DNA from 3 places in the Streptomyces sp. NPDC006208 genome. Region 2 is predicted to be linked to each of the others. Evidence: riboswitches for the same ligand, from Rfam matches in the RefSeq annotation. Region 2 holds a riboswitch; each other region holds the start of a gene.
The links. A riboswitch is a leader RNA that binds a small molecule or an ion and turns the genes downstream of it on or off. The one in region 2 is predicted to bind thiamine pyrophosphate.
Positions count from the first base shown of each region.

Region 1 (4,899 bases), on a different contig from region 2:
CGGAAGTTCACGGCGTCCTCCAGTTCGCGCAGCGACTGGTAGTGCGTGCGACCGGAGGCAGCCGGTACGACAGTTAGCCCGGCCGGGGGAACGCCCTTGATAAACCCGCCCCCGGCCCGGCGCTGCCATTAGAGTGGAAAATCTTCGCCGCTTCTTGAGTGATTCCTCCGGCAACCAGCGCTGTGACCAGCACTTCCGGCGCTGCGCAGGCTGAATGCCGGGTCAGTGCCCGAGTGAGCGGCGGCCGCGCGGGGGCGGCCCCCGCGGGCGGGCGGGCTGCCCGTCACCACGCCTGGGGGGTGACCTTTGGCCGGAGCTACGAATGCCGCTGTCCCTACCCTGATCGGCTCGGTGCAGCGGGCGCTGAGACTGCTGGAGGCCGCGGGCGCCCATCCGGACGGAGCCCCCGCCAAGCAGCTTGCCCGTGAGGCCGGAATCCCGCTGCCCACCGCCTATCACCTGCTGCGCACCCTGGCTCATGAGGACTATCTGCGCCGGGAGAAGGGCGTGTTCGCCCTCGGTACGGCCGTCGACCGGCTGGCCGTCGGCGGCGCGGTGCAGAATCGTCGCAGCACCCTTGAGGACTCGCTGGCGCACTGGCGTGATGCGATCGGGGTCCCGGTCTACTTCGCGGTCTACCGCGAGGGTGAGATCGAACTCGTCGCAGTTGCCGACACCCCCCAGGCCCCCGCGGTGACGGAGTGGGCGGATTTCCGCGAGACCGGTCATGCGCATGCGCTCGGGCAGTGTCTGCTCAGCCAGCTCGACGACCGTACCCGCCGGGATCATCTGGACCGCCATCCCGTGCAGCCGGTGACCCCGTACTCCGTGCGCAACCGGTGCGCGCTGCTGGAACGGCTCTCCTCCGTCGGGCGGACGGAAGTGGTGGTGGAGCGTCAGGAATATGCGCTCGGCACGGTCTGTGCCGCGATTCCCATCACAGCCGGCTCCGCCGCGGCCACGATGGCCATTTCACTCCCCCTCCACCAGGCAGCGCGGCTACTCCCTGCCGTGGAACAGTTGCGCAGTGGTATCGCTGGGCTCCTGGGGTCACTCGCCTTCTCTATCAGTATCTGAAATATCACTCCTTGTGATCTGTTAGCCCTTCCACCACGATTACGTCAAGAGGGCCTACGGGGATCGTTCCTGGCCGTTTTCTTGCTCCATAAGCACGGTTCATTCAGCTTCGTCACCTGCGAGGTATGTGATGCGCGAGTCGGTCCAGGCCGAGGTCCTGATGAGTTTCCTCGTCTCCGAGGAGCTCTCCTTCCGGATCCCGGTGGAGCTCAAGTACGAGACGGGGGACCCCTATGCGGTGCGGATGACGTTTCACCTGCCCGGCGATGCGCCCGTGACCTGGGCGTTCGGCCGCGAGTTGCTGCTGGACGGGATCAACGCGCCCAGTGGGGACGGCGATGTGCACATCGCGCCCACACAGCCCGAGGGACTCTCGGACGTCAGGATCCGGCTGCGCGTCGGGAACGACTCCGCGCTCTTCCGGGCCGGGGTGGCACCCCTCGTCGCCTTCCTGGACCGCACGGACAAGCTGGTTCCCCTCGGCCAGGAGCGCGCGCTCAGCGACTTCGACGAGAGCCTCGTGGCAGCGCTCGGGCGCATCCTCGCCGAGGAGAACGCCGGCTGACCTTGCCGCCTCGTCTCCCGGCCGGCTACTTCTTGCGCCGGCGGCCCCGGCCGCCGCGGCCCGGCGATCCGCCCTGCGCCGCGGGCGATCCGGACACGCCCGCAGCAGCCGCAGTCCTGTCGGCGGAGACGACCAGTGCCGCAAGGCCCGTGGTCAGCGGTACGGAGGCGACCAGCCCGATCGACCCCACCAGAGTCCGCACGATCTCCTCCGCCACCAGTTCGCTGTTCGCCACGGTGCCCACGCTGGACTGTGCGATGGAGAAGAGCAGGAGCAGGGGCAACGCCGCGCCCGCATAGGCGAGTACGAGAGTGTTGACGACGGACGCGATGTGGTCGCGGCCGATGCGGATGCCCGCCCGGTAGAGGGCACGCGGGCCCATCGCCGGGTCGGCCTGGTGGAGTTCCCAGACCGAGGACGTCTGGGTGACCGTCACATCGTCGAGCACACCGAGCGAGCCGATGATGATGCCGGCCAGCAGCAGACCGCTCATGTCGATGTCCGGATACAGGCCGTGGATCAGTCCGGTGTAGTCGTCGGTGTTGCCGCTCAGACTCGCCCAGTCGATGAACACAGAGCCCAGCAGCCCGATCAGCAGCAGGGAGATCAATGTGCCGAGCACCGCGACCGAGGTGCGCGCACTCAGCCCATGGCACATGTAGAGCGCGCACAGCATGATCGCGCTGGCCCCGACGACCGCGACGACCAGCGGATTCGATCCCTGGAGAATCGCGGGCAGGATGAACATGGTCAGCACGGCGAACGAGACGGTCAGCGCGATCAGGGCCATGACGCCACGCATTCGTCCCACCAGGACGACGGCGAGCGCAAAGATTCCGGCGAGTACGACCATCGGCACCGTACGGTCGACGTCCGTCACCGAGTACTGGAGATCCCGGGGCGCATCGGGTGCGTATGCCACCACCACCCCCTGCCCCGCGCGCAGTTGGCGCGGCGCGTCCGGCGGGACGATCTCGGTGAAGGTCCGGCCCTTGTCCTTGCCGCTCGTGACCTCGATCGTGGCCTTCCCGCAGCTGCCCTGCTGGGCGTTGCCGGCCTCGCGCCCCTCGGGGGTCGACGTGTCGCCGGTCGGCGGGACCTGCCCGACGTTGACGTCCGCGCAGTCCACCTTCTCGACCTTGACCACCTTGCCCTGCTCCGTCTGCCGGTCGAAGCCGACCCCGCTGCGCTCATGGCCGGGTACCCCGCCGGGCCACAGCACGGCGAGACCGACGACCACGGCCGTGGCGAAGGGGATCAATACGGCTGCGATGACCTTGCGAAGGTGTCTGGAGACGGGCGCTGCGGGCCCGTGGCTGTGCGTATGGCCGGTCGGGTGGCCGTGCGGTTCTGGGGCCTGCGGCGATGAGGTCACCGACCGATCATCGCAAGAAGCGACGGGCCCACTGTTCAGCACGCCGGATATGACGCTAGCGTGGTGGCACCTTTGAACACGCGGGAGCTCGGAGCACCGGGCTGAGAGGGCGCTGACGACGCTGCGCCGACCGCCGAACCTGTTACCGGGTAATGCCGGCGTAGGGAGTAGGTCTCATGACCATGTCGGACGCACGCACGCCTGCCTCGATGCAGAACGACGAGGCAGGGAAGTCCATCGGCTGGCACAAGGGATACGTCGAGGGCTCGCGCCCCGACCTCCGGGTGCCGGTGCGCAAGGTGCACCTCACCAACGGCAGCGACGTGACGCTGTACGACACGTCCGGCCCGTACACGGATCCGGCGGTGGCGACCGACGTCCGTCGTGGACTTGCCCCGCTGCGCGAGAACTGGATCGTCGGCCGCGGTGACACCGAGGAGTACGCGGGCCGCCCTGTGCGCCCTGAGGACGACGGGCTCAAGCACACTTCACCGCGCGGGGGACTGCGCAATCTCGACGCGGTCTTCCCGGGCCGCCCGCGGCAGCCGCGCCGGGGCCGCAACGGGCAGGCGGTCACCCAACTCGCGTACGCGCGCCGGGGCGAGATCACACCCGAGATGGAGTACGTCGCCATCCGCGAGAACGTGTCGCCCGAGGTGGTGCGCGAGGAGATCGCCGCCGGCCGGGCCGTACTTCCGGCGAATGTGAACCATCCCGAGATCGAGCCGATGATCATCGGTAAGCGGTTCCTGGTGAAGGTCAACGCCAACATCGGAAACTCCGCGGTCACCTCCTCCATCGAGGAGGAGGTGGAGAAGATGACCTGGGCGACGCGCTGGGGCGCGGACACGGTGATGGACCTGTCCACGGGGCGCAACATCCACACCACGCGGGAGTGGGTGCTGCGCAACTCCCCTGTCCCGATCGGCACGGTGCCGCTCTACCAGGCCCTCGAAAAGGTCGACGGCAGGGCCGAGGAGCTGACCTGGGAGATCTACAAGGACACCGTCATCGAGCAGGCCGAACAAGGCGTCGACTACATGACGGTCCACGCGGGCGTGCTGCTGCGCTACGTGCCACTGACCGCGCGCCGCAAGACCGGCATCGTCTCGCGCGGCGGCTCGATCATGGCGGCCTGGTGCCTGGCGCACCACAAGGAGTCGTTCCTGTACGAGAACTTCGAGGAGCTCTGCGAGATCCTCGCCTCGTACGACGTCACCTACTCCCTCGGGGACGGGCTGCGTCCCGGCTCGATCGCCGACGCCAACGACGAGGCGCAGTTTGCGGAGTTGAGGACGCTCGGTGAGCTGAACTCGATCGCCAAGCGCCACAACGTCCAGACGATGATCGAGGGCCCGGGGCATGTCCCCATGCACAAGATCAAGGAGAACATCGACCTTCAGCAGGAGATCTGCGAAGAGGCCCCCTTCTACACCCTGGGGCCGCTGACCACCGATGTGGCGCCCGCCTACGACCACATCACCTCCGGAATCGGCGCGGCGATGATCGCCTGGTGGGGCACTGCGATGCTCTGCTACGTCACGCCGAAGGAGCACCTCGGGCTGCCCAACCGTGACGACGTCAAGACCGGTGTCATCACGTACAAGATCGCCGCGCATGCGGCGGACCTCGCCAAGGGGCACCCGGGGGCCCAGGAATGGGACGACGCGCTCTCGGACGCCCGGTTCGAGTTCCGCTGGGAGGACCAGTTCAACCTGGCCCTCGACCCGGACACGGCACGGGAGTTCCACGACGAGACGCTGCCGGCCGAACCGGCGAAGACCGCGCACTTCTGTTCCATGTGCGGTCCGAAGTTCTGCTCGATGAAGATCAGTAGAAGCATCACGGAGCAGTTTGCCCCTGACCTGCTCTCTTCTGCTTC
Region 1 covers NZ_JBEXSW010000006.1:178,914-183,812, reverse strand. The annotation lists gene ABZ208_RS06720 (DUF5326 family protein) at 1-42, shown strand, start outside; gene ABZ208_RS06715 (IclR family transcriptional regulator C-terminal domain-containing protein) at 307-1,077, shown strand; gene ABZ208_RS06710 (SsgA family sporulation/cell division regulator) at 1,208-1,642, shown strand; gene ABZ208_RS06705 (YibE/F family protein) at 1,668-3,017, opposite strand; TPP riboswitch at 3,088-3,201, shown strand; gene thiC (phosphomethylpyrimidine synthase ThiC) at 3,194-4,899, shown strand, end outside.
Region 1: another riboswitch for thiamine pyrophosphate. It lies ahead of thiC (phosphomethylpyrimidine synthase ThiC); the one in region 2 lies ahead of ABZ208_RS25190 (thiamine ABC transporter substrate-binding protein).

Region 2 (4,899 bases):
ATCAGGATCGTGCTCAGCGCCATCGCCTGCCCGTAGTTGAGCTCTCCGGGACGCCCCAGCAGCCGGGCCACAGCCACCGGCAGCGTCGGCCGGTCGGGGCGTGCGATGAAGACCGTCGCGCCGAACTCGCCGAGCGAGACGGCGAAGGCGAATCCGGCGGCGATCAGCAACGCCCGCCGTACCAGCGGCAGATCGACCTCCCGCCAGGCCCGCAGCGGCGATGCGCCGAGTACGGCCGCGGCCTCCCGCAGCCGTTGGTCCACGGCGCGCAGGACCGGCAGCATGGTGCGGACGACGAAGGGGACGCCGACCAGTGCCTGGGCGAGCGGCACCAGGATCCAGGAGGCCCGCAGATCCAGTGGCGGCTCGTCGAGTGTGATCAGGAAGCCGAAGCCGACGGTGACGGCCGAGACACCGAGCGGCAGCATCAGCAGCGCGTCGAAGCCACGCACGAACCGCCCGGCCCTCCGGGTCAGCGCGGCGGCCGCGAGCCCGCCGACGGCCACGGCGATGGCGGTGGCCACCAGGGCGTACTGGAGGGAGTTCCAGACCGCTTCGACAGGCGGCACCAGGAACGCTCCGCCCGTCGGGTCCACCGTGCCGAGCTCGCGGTAGTACGCGAAGCCGTATCCCTCCGGGGTGTCGAAGGACCGCTCGACGAGCACCGCGAGGGGCGCGAGGAGCAGCAGCGCGACTGTGGCGAGGACCGCGCAGAGCAGCGCCCACTGGCCGGCGCCGCGCGGCCGGCGTGCGGTCAGCGCCGGATCGACCAGGCGCAGGGCGCTCTCCCGCCGTCGTACGGTCCAGGCGTGCACGGCGAGGACCGTCCCGACGGCCGCGAGCTGCACCAGAGTGAGCACGGCTGCCGTGGACAGGTCCAGCAGGTGTGCCGTCTGCCGGTAGATCTCGACCTCGAGGGTGGCGAAAGTGGGTCCGCCGAGGATCTGCACCACACCGAAGGAGGTGAAGGTGAACAGGAAGATCATCAGCGCGGCCGCTGCCACGACGGGGCCCAGCGCCGGCAAGGTGACGCTCCGCCAGGCGGCGAATCGTCCGGCGCCGAGCACACGCGCGGCCTCCTCCTGGCGCGGGTCGAGCTGGGACCAGAGTCCGCCCACCGTCCGCACGACGACGGCGTAGTTGAAGAAGACGTGCGCGAGCAGGATCGCCCACACGGTGGTGTCGAGGCGTACGCCCCACAGGTCGTCGAGGAGTCCGCCGCGTCCCAGCAGCGCGAGGAACGCGGTGCCGACGACGACGGTGGGCAGCACGAAGGGAACGGTGACCACCGCTCGCAGCAGCCGCTTGCCGGGGAAGTCGAAACGGGCGAAGACATACGCGCCTGGCAGCGCGATCAGCAGGGTGAGCGCGGTGGATGCCAGCGCCTGCCATGTGGTGAACCACAGCACCCGCAGCAGTTCGGGCCGCCCGAGTACCTCGCCGATCCGTCCCAGCTGCCATACCCCGTCGACGTTCAGACCGCGTCCGACGATCGCGGTGACGGGGTAGGCGAAGAAGAGCGCGAAGAACGCGACGGGCACGGCGATCAGAGCCAGCCGCGCCGCGTTCCCGCGGAGGGTGCTGCTTACTTCAGGACGAGCGAGGACCACGACTGGACCCACTGCTCACGATTCTTGGTGATCGTCCCGGGAGCGACGGTCTCCGGCTTGTCGACGACCGCGCCGTGCTCGGTGAAGAGCGCAGGCAGCTTCGCGTCCTTGACCACCGGGTTCACGAACATGTTCAGCGGCATGTCCTCCTGGAACTTCTTGGTGATCAGGAAGTCCAGCAGTGCCTTGCCGCCCGCCTCGTTCTTCGCGCCGTGCAGCAGACCCGCGAACTCGATCTGGCGGAAGCAGGTGCCGGTCGCGACGCCGGTCGGGGCCTCGGCAGGCTGCGGGTCCGCGTAGAGCACCTCGACGGGCGGGCTGGAGGCGTAGGAGACGACGAGCGGACGGTCGGCCTTGGCCTTCTTGCCGCCGGCGGAACCGGAGAACTCCTCGTTGTACGCCTGCTCCCAGCCGTCGACGACCTTGACGCCGTTGGCGTCGAGCTTCTTCCAGTAGTCCTGCCAGCCCTCGTCGCCGTACTTGGCGACCGTGCCGAGCAGGAAGCCGAGGCCGGGCGAGGAGGTGGCCGCGTTCTCGACGACCAGGAGGTTCTTGTACGCCGGTTCGGCAAGGTCGTCGAAGGTCTGCGGCGGCGCGAGCTTCTTGTCGGCGAAGTACTTCTTGTCGTAGTTGACGCAGATGTCGCCGGTGTCGACGGGGGTGACGCGGTGCTTGCCCTTGTCGAGCTGCACTTCGTCCGCGACCTGGTCGAGGCCCTTGGCCTCGTACGGCGTGAACAGGTCGTTCTGGAGGGCGCGCGAGAGCAGGGTGTTGTCCACGCCGAAGAAGACGTCGCCCTGGGGGGAGCCCTTGGTGAGGATCTCCTTGTTGAGCGCCGCGCCCGCGTCCCCGCTCTTGAGGACCTTGACCTTGTAGCCGGTCTGCTCGGTGAACTCCTTCAGTACCGCCGGGGACGCCGTGAAGGAGTCATGGCTCACGAGTGTGACGGTCCTGGATTTGCCCGAGCCGCCGTCCGAGGAGTCCTTGGACTGCTCGCCGCAGGCGGCGAGTGCGGCGATGCCGAGGGCACCGACGAGTGCGGTGCTGACGGCACGGCGAAGCTGGCTGTTCATGATGGTGCTGACTCCCTACGCCGGTATGACCCGGATCAGGTCCGAGGGTCTGCGGCCTGGCCGCACTCTCAGCGCTGTGTGCGCTCCCCTGTCGGAATGTTCATTGTTCATTTGTGCGAAAGCACGGGCACAGTATCAGCCATGGCCGGCAGGCCCTGCCTCAGCGCTCGGTCGCCGCGAGCTGTCCGCAGGCTCCGTCGATCTCCTGGCCACGCGTGTCCCGGACGGTCACCGGCACACCGTGGGCGGCGATGGCCTCCACGAAGGCCTTCTCGTCCTCGGGGCGCGAGGCCGTCCACTTCGATCCCGGGGTGGGGTTGAGCGGGATCAGGTTCACATGGACGCGCCTGCCCTTGAGGAGGCGGCCGAGCAGATCGCCGCGCCAGGCCTGGTCGTTGATGTCGCGGATCAGCGCGTACTCGATCGAGATCCGGCGGCCGGACTTCTCCGCGTACTCCCAGGCGGCGTCGAGGACCTCGCGGACCTTCCAGCGGGTGTTGACCGGGACCAGGGTGTCGCGCAGCTCGTCGTCCGGAGCGTGCAGCGACACGGCGAGCCTGCACTTGAAGCCCTCGTCGGCGAAGCGGTGCATGGCCGGCACCAGCCCGACGGTGGAGACGGTGATTCCACGCTGCGAGAGGCCGAGACCGTCGGGCTCGGGGTCGGTGAGACGGCGGATGGCGCCGACGACCCGCTTGTAGTTGGCGAGCGGCTCGCCCATGCCCATGAAGACGATGTTCGACAGCCGGGCCGGGCCACCGGGCACCTCGCCGTCGCGCAGGGCGCGCATGCCGTCGACGATCTGGTGCACGATCTCGGCGGTCGACAGGTTGCGGTCGAGGCCCGCCTGCCCGGTCGCACAGAACGGGCAGTTCATCCCGCAGCCGGCCTGCGAGGAGATGCACATGGTGACCCGGTCGGGGTACCGCATCAACACGGACTCGACGAGCGTGCCGTCGTGCAGCCGCCACAGGGTCTTGCGGGTCGTGTCGTCGTCGCACGAGATGTGCCGTACGACCGCCATCAGGTCGGGCAGCAGCTCGGTGGCGAGCTTCTCGCGCGCAGCGGCGGGGATGTCGGTCCACTGGGCCGGGTCATGGGCGTACCGCGCGAAGTAGTGCTGCGAGAGCTGCTTGGCGCGGAACGGCTTCTCGCCGATCGAGGCCACGGCCTCCTTGCGCTCGGCGGGCGTGAGGTCCGCAAGGTGCCGCGGGGGCTTCTTGGCTCCGCGGGGGGCGACGAAAGTGAGTTCTCCGGGCTTGGGCATGGTGCTACCAGTGTCGCAGACGGAATCTGGTGACCTGCGGGCCTTGATGCTCGCGGTGGTCGTCGTCGGTCGTTAGTGGTCACTGCTGGGCGCCCTCGGACGGCCCACAGACGGCCCAGCCCGGAGTGCGTTCTAGCTGGCCAGCAAGCCAAAGAGAAGCGCGAACGGCACCGCTGGAGCCGTGGACCACGGCATGGCGAACCTCCCCCGCGTGTGGTCTCTCTGTCGAACCAGGGCTCCCGAGATCTAGGCTCGAACATGTGTCCGAACAAGTGCCTCGCCTGGAGCGCCTGCGCAGCGTCCGCCAGTGGCTCGCGTGGCAGCTGCGCCGCACTGACAAATCCATCGCAGAGCTGGAGCGTCAGGAGGCAGCCGCCGCGTGCGCCCTGCCGCCGTGAGAGCCGGAGTGGAAGCTTTCGATGCTGCGAGCAGATGGCAAACCCAGCCCGGACGCGGTACACACGAGCGCCAGCGGCATGGCTGGCAACCTCACGAAGCGGCTGACCCACGACCAGGCGCTTAGCGCGCTCACACAGGACGGCATCACGGCGTGCCCTTACTGCCGGCCAGACACGGACCTCGGTGCGCTGTGAACCGGGAACCGTCGCACTACCGGATTTGGGCGGACCACCACGGTGAAGCCGGCCGACCCGGTGGGTTGTGGTCCAGAAGCCGGTGCGTTCCATCGGCTGGACGGGCAGCACCAAGCCTGCGGGGGCCTGACGGATGAAGTCGTCCAGGGTGATGGCGCTGGATTGGGAGTCGACATGGGTGGCACCGCAGCCGGTATAGGCCCCCGGGGGCAGCGATGCCCCTGGCGGCTGGTGCACTCCCAGACAAGGACTTTCCGGTACCCACCAAGGATGCGAAGTTCGTATCGCGGGTTCTCGATCTGGGGAAGACGGGCCTGGTTGGAGCGGAGGATGGCGACGGTGGCGCCCTCGGCGAT
Region 2 covers NZ_JBEXSW010000033.1:1,597-6,495, reverse strand. The annotation lists gene ABZ208_RS25195 (iron ABC transporter permease) at 1-1,547, opposite strand, end outside; gene ABZ208_RS25190 (thiamine ABC transporter substrate-binding protein) at 1,586-2,683, opposite strand; TPP riboswitch at 2,679-2,783, opposite strand; gene rlmN (23S rRNA (adenine(2503)-C(2))-methyltransferase RlmN) at 2,844-3,950, opposite strand; gene ABZ208_RS25180 (hypothetical protein) at 4,211-4,348, shown strand; gene ABZ208_RS25175 (DUF6233 domain-containing protein) at 4,370-4,543, shown strand.

Region 3 (4,899 bases), on a different contig from region 2:
GCCGAGCGCCGCGAGCACGGGCTCCAGGATGTCGAGCGCGGCGCGCGGCTGGAGCGCCCCGCGCTCGCGTACCACGTCGCGCAGCGTGCACCCGGCCACGTACTCCATCGCCAGGTAGACGTACGCGCCCTCGGCTCCCTGGTCGAAGACCGCCACCACATTGGGGTGGGCCAGCCGCGCCACCGACTTGGCCTCTCGGATGAAGCGCTCCACGAAGGAGGCGTCGGTGGCGAGGTCGGGGTGCATCACCTTGAGGGCGAGCACCCGGTCGAGACGGGTGTCGACGGCCCGGTAGACCGTGGCCATGCCGCCGACGGCGATGCGCTCATCGACTCGGTAGCGGCCGTCGAGCACCTGCCCGACGAGGGGGTCCTGAAGGGTCGTATCCACGCCGTCGAGTCTACGATCCGTGACGGACAGCGGTTTACGGGTCTGGCAGGACCGCAGCGGTACTGAAGCCGAGCTGTGACAGCGTGCAGCGGTCCGGGGCCCCGCTCCCGGGCGCGCCCGGGAGCGGAGCCGTCCCGCCTCAGAACGCGGGCCGCTCCGGATCCAGCGCCGCACGCCCCTCGTGGGGCGAGGACGCCTCGGCGAAGTGGCGCCGCGGGATCCGGCCGGCCCGGTACGCCAGGCGCCCGGCCTCCACGGCGTGCCGCATCGCCTCCGCCATCAGCACCGGTTCCTGCGCCCGGGTGACCGCCGACGCCAGCATCACCGCCGCGCATCCCAGCTCCATCGCCAGCGCCGCGTCCGAAGCGGTGCCCGCGCCCGCGTCCAGCACCACCGGTACCCGCGCCTGCTCGACGATCAGCTCGAAGTTGTGCGGATTGCGGATGCCGAGGCCGGACCCGATCGGTGAGCCCAGCGGCATGACCGCCGCACAGCCCACGTCCTCCAGCTTCCGCGCGAGCACCGGATCGTCGTTCGTGTACGGCAGCACCGTGAACCCGTCGTCGACCAGGACCTCCGCCGCGTCCAGCAGCTCGACCGGGTCGGGCAGCAGCGTGCGCTCGTCCGCGACGACCTCGAGCTTGATCCAGTCGGTGCCGAGGGCCTCGCGGGCGAGGCGGGCCGTGAGCACCGCCTCGCCGGCCGTGAAACAGCCCGCCGTGTTCGGCAGCACCTGGATGCCCAGCCGGGTCAGGACGGACAGCACCGAGCCCTGGACGGTCGGGTCGAGACGGCGCATGGCCACGGTGGTCAGTTCGGTGCCGCTCGCGACCAGGGAACGTTCGAGCACATCGAGGCTGGGCGCTCCGCCCGTGCCCATGATCAGGCGGGAGGTGAAGGTGGTCCCGCCGATGGTGAGACGGTCGTCGGCCATGGCGTCAGCCCCCCTGCACGGCGGTGAGGACCTCGACGCGGTCTCCGTCGCCGAGCCGGGTGCCCGCCCACCGGCTGCGCGGCACGACCGTCTCGTTGACGGCGGCGGCGACCCCGGACGGCGCGGCCGTGAGCGCGGCGACGAGCGCGTCCAGAGTGGTGCCCGCGGCGCACTCGCGGGCCTCGCCGTTGACGGACACGTTCAGTACGGAGACGTTCATGCGGGCTGCTCCTGGGGGACGGGGGAGAAGCGGCGGGGCGTGAAGGGGCGGGCCTCGTAAGGCAGTTCGCCGTCCGTCAGCGCGGCGGACAGCGCATCGCCGGTGACCGGCGTGAGCAGCACCCCGTTGCGGTGGTGGCCGGTGGCCAGCAGCAGACCGGGCAGAGCGGTCGGGCCGAGCAGCGGGGCGTTGTCGGGGGACCCCGGCCGCAGCCCGGCGAGCGTCTCGGTGAGCGGCAGCTCGGTGATCCCGGGCACGAGCTCGTGGGCGTCGCGCAGGAGCTCGTACACCCCGCCCGCGGTGACGGTCGTGTCCCAGCCGAGCTCCTCGCTGGTCGCGCCGACGACCAGCTCGCCGTTCTCGCGCGGCACGAGATAGACGTGGCTGCCGCGCACCACCGCCCGCACGGTGCGCGACAGGAACGGCGCGTACGCGCGCGGCACGGTCAGCCGCAGCACCTGGCCCTTCACCGGGCGCACCGGGGGCAGCACATCGTCCGGTACACCCGCCAGCCGGCCGCTCATGCTGCCGCCCGCCAGCACCACCTGGTCCGCGCCGAGCTCCGACCCGTCAGCGAGCATCGCGCCCACCGCCCGGTCGCCGACCACGACGAGGCGCTCGGCCCACGTACGGCGCAGTTCGACGCCGGCCCGCTCACAGGCCTTGAGCAGAGCCGCCGCCAGCCGCCGCGGATCGACCTGGTGGTCGCCGTCCACCCGAAGGCCGCCGCGCACACCGGGTGCGAGCATCGGCTCGAGGCGCCGGCACTCGCGGCCCGTCAGCCACTGCGAATCGAGGCCCGACCGGCGCTGCAGGGCGTGCAGTTCGCGCAGATGCGCGCGGTCGTCGGAGTCGAGGGCGACGGCGAGTGTGCCGCAGGCGCGGTAGCCGACCCGCTCGCCGGCGGCGTCCTCGAGTTCGGCGACGAACGCGGGGTAGCGGCGCGCGGATTCGAGGTTGAGGGCGAGCAGGGTCTGCTCGCCGTAGTGGAGTTCGGTGACGGCGGCGAGCATGCCGGCCGCGACCTGCGCGGCGCCGCGGCCGGGCTGCGGATCGGCGACGGTCACACGCAGTCCGCGCTGCGCCGCCCGCCAGGCCGTGACCAGACCGATGATTCCGCCCCCGATGACAAGGACGTCTGGTGAACGAGACATGGGCGTCCAGCCCCTCCCTTCGCCGGCATGACCCGGATCAGGTTCGTACGGTCGGAGGCCGGCCAGCCTCCCTCTCAGCCCGGTCCGTCCGGGCTCCCGCGAGTGCTTTACGGTGGCCACCATAGCCCCACGCCCCGAAGCGAAGTAAGGGAGCCGAAGGCCCGGCAAGGCCGCTCCGCGGACTCCTGCCGGCACCCGTGGCGGACCGGTCCTCGGGCCGTGCCCCGAACCCGGACCAGGGTCACCTACCACGAGGAAGAGGGCCTGATCCGGGCCGGCCCGGAAGGGCGGCGTGAGGAGCGCCGTCCAGCAGGTCCTGGAGCAAGAACCCTCCTGACGAACCGTCAGGTACGTAAGGTTGTCGGGTGAGCGAGCAGCAGACAGCACAGGGCGTACGGCGAGTGGTGGTCGTCGGCGCGGGCATGGCCGGCGTGCAGACCGCGGTGGCCCTGCGCGAGGCGGGCTTCACCGGCCCCGTCACCCTCATCGGTGCCGAACCCCATCAGCCGTACGACAGGCCCCCGCTCTCCAAGGCGGTCCTGCTCGGCAAGGCCGAGGGCTCGGCCTTCGACGTCGACTTCGAGGCGCTCGAGGTCGAGCTGAGGCTGGGTGTGGAGGTGACCGGCGTGCGCCCCGCGGCACATGAACTGGACACGGCCGCCGGGCCCGTTCCGTACGACGTCCTGGTGCTGGCGACGGGCGCGGAGCCCATCACCCTCCCCGGCACCGAGGGGGTGCCCGGGGTGCATCTGCTGCGCACCCTCGACGACGCGGCGCGGCTGCGCCCGGTCCTGGCGGAGCAGCACCGGATCGTGGTCGTGGGCGCGGGCTGGATCGGTGCCGAGTTCGCGACGGCCGCCCGCGAGGCAGGCTGCGCGGTCACCGTTCTCGAGGCCGCCGACCGGCCGCTGGCCGGTGCGCTTCCCGCGCAGGTGGCCGCCCCGATGGCCGAGTGGTACGCCGATTACGGCGTCGACCTGGTCACCGGCGCTCGCGTGGCCGCGATCGAGGAGGGCAGCGTCGCCCTGGCCGACGGGCGCCGCATCCCGGCCGGTGCGGTCGTCGTCGGCGTCGGCGCCCGGCCCGCCACCGGCATCCTCGCTGGTTCGGGAATCACTCTCGGCGCGGACGGCGCAGTCGAGGCCGACCGGTATCTGCGCACTTCCGTGCCCGACGTGTACGCCGTCGGGGACTGCGCCTCCTTCCCCTCGGGGCGCTACGGCGAACGGCTGCTGGTGCACCACTGGGACAACGCGCTCCAGGGTCCGCGTACCGTCGCCGCCAATGTCATGGCCGACGCCCGCGGCGCGGAGCCGGAGGTCTACGACCCGGTGCCGTACTTCTGGTCCGAGCAGTTCGGGCGCTTCGTGCAGTACGCCGGTCATCACGCCGCGGCCGACGCCTTGCTGTGGCGTGGCGACCGGGCCCAGGACACCTGGTCGGTGCTGTGGCTGCGCGACGGCGCGCTGGTCGCCCTGCTGGCCGTCGGCAGGGCCCGCGACCTGGCGCAGGGCCGCAAGCTCATCCAGTCCGGCGCGCGCCTCGACGCGGGGCGGGCCGCGGACCCGTCCGTCCCTCTGAAGGCGGCTGTCGGATAGCTTCCGGCTACCGACTGTCAGTCCCGGATGGCAGGCTTGTCCTGTGACCGAGATTGACGCAAAGATCGATGCCCTCGTCCCCGCCTGGCTTCACCTGCCGGACATCGCGGAAATGCTCGATGTCGAGGTGACGCGCGTGCGGCAGCTGGTCAAGGAGGGCCAGCTGATCGCCGTGCGCCGCGGTGAGAACCGGACCCTGCAGGTGCCGGCCGCCTTCATCGACGGCACGAAGGTCGTCAAGGGCCTCTCCGGGACCTTGACGCTCCTGCGGGACGACGGCTTCTCCGACGAAGAAATGCTGGAGTGGCTCTTCACTCCGGACCCGACCCTGCCGGGCACCCCCGCGCAGGCGCTCGGCGAGAATCGCGGCACGGAGGTGAAGCGCCGGGCCCAGGCGCTCGCCGTCTGATCCGATCCACCGACCGTGGTGTACGGGCCGGCCGGTCCGGCCCGTACGCCACTCACCCATGGGGGGAACCGCTCATGTCCACCGCACGCGCTCTGCTGTCCGACGCCCGGCTGTATCTGTGCACGGACGCGCGCAAGCGCCAGGGGGATCTGCCCGCGTTCCTGGACGCGGTGCTGGCGGCCGGGGTGGACATC
Region 3 covers NZ_JBEXSW010000009.1:115,126-120,024, reverse strand. The annotation lists gene pknB (Stk1 family PASTA domain-containing Ser/Thr kinase) at 1-390, opposite strand, end outside; gene ABZ208_RS09560 (thiazole synthase) at 530-1,324, opposite strand; gene thiS (sulfur carrier protein ThiS) at 1,329-1,544, opposite strand; gene thiO (glycine oxidase ThiO) at 1,541-2,698, opposite strand; TPP riboswitch at 2,696-2,808, opposite strand; gene ABZ208_RS09545 (FAD-dependent oxidoreductase) at 3,121-4,296, shown strand; gene ABZ208_RS09540 (Rv2175c family DNA-binding protein) at 4,340-4,705, shown strand; gene thiE (thiamine phosphate synthase) at 4,780-4,899, shown strand, end outside.
Region 3: another riboswitch for thiamine pyrophosphate. It lies ahead of thiO (glycine oxidase ThiO); the one in region 2 lies ahead of ABZ208_RS25190 (thiamine ABC transporter substrate-binding protein).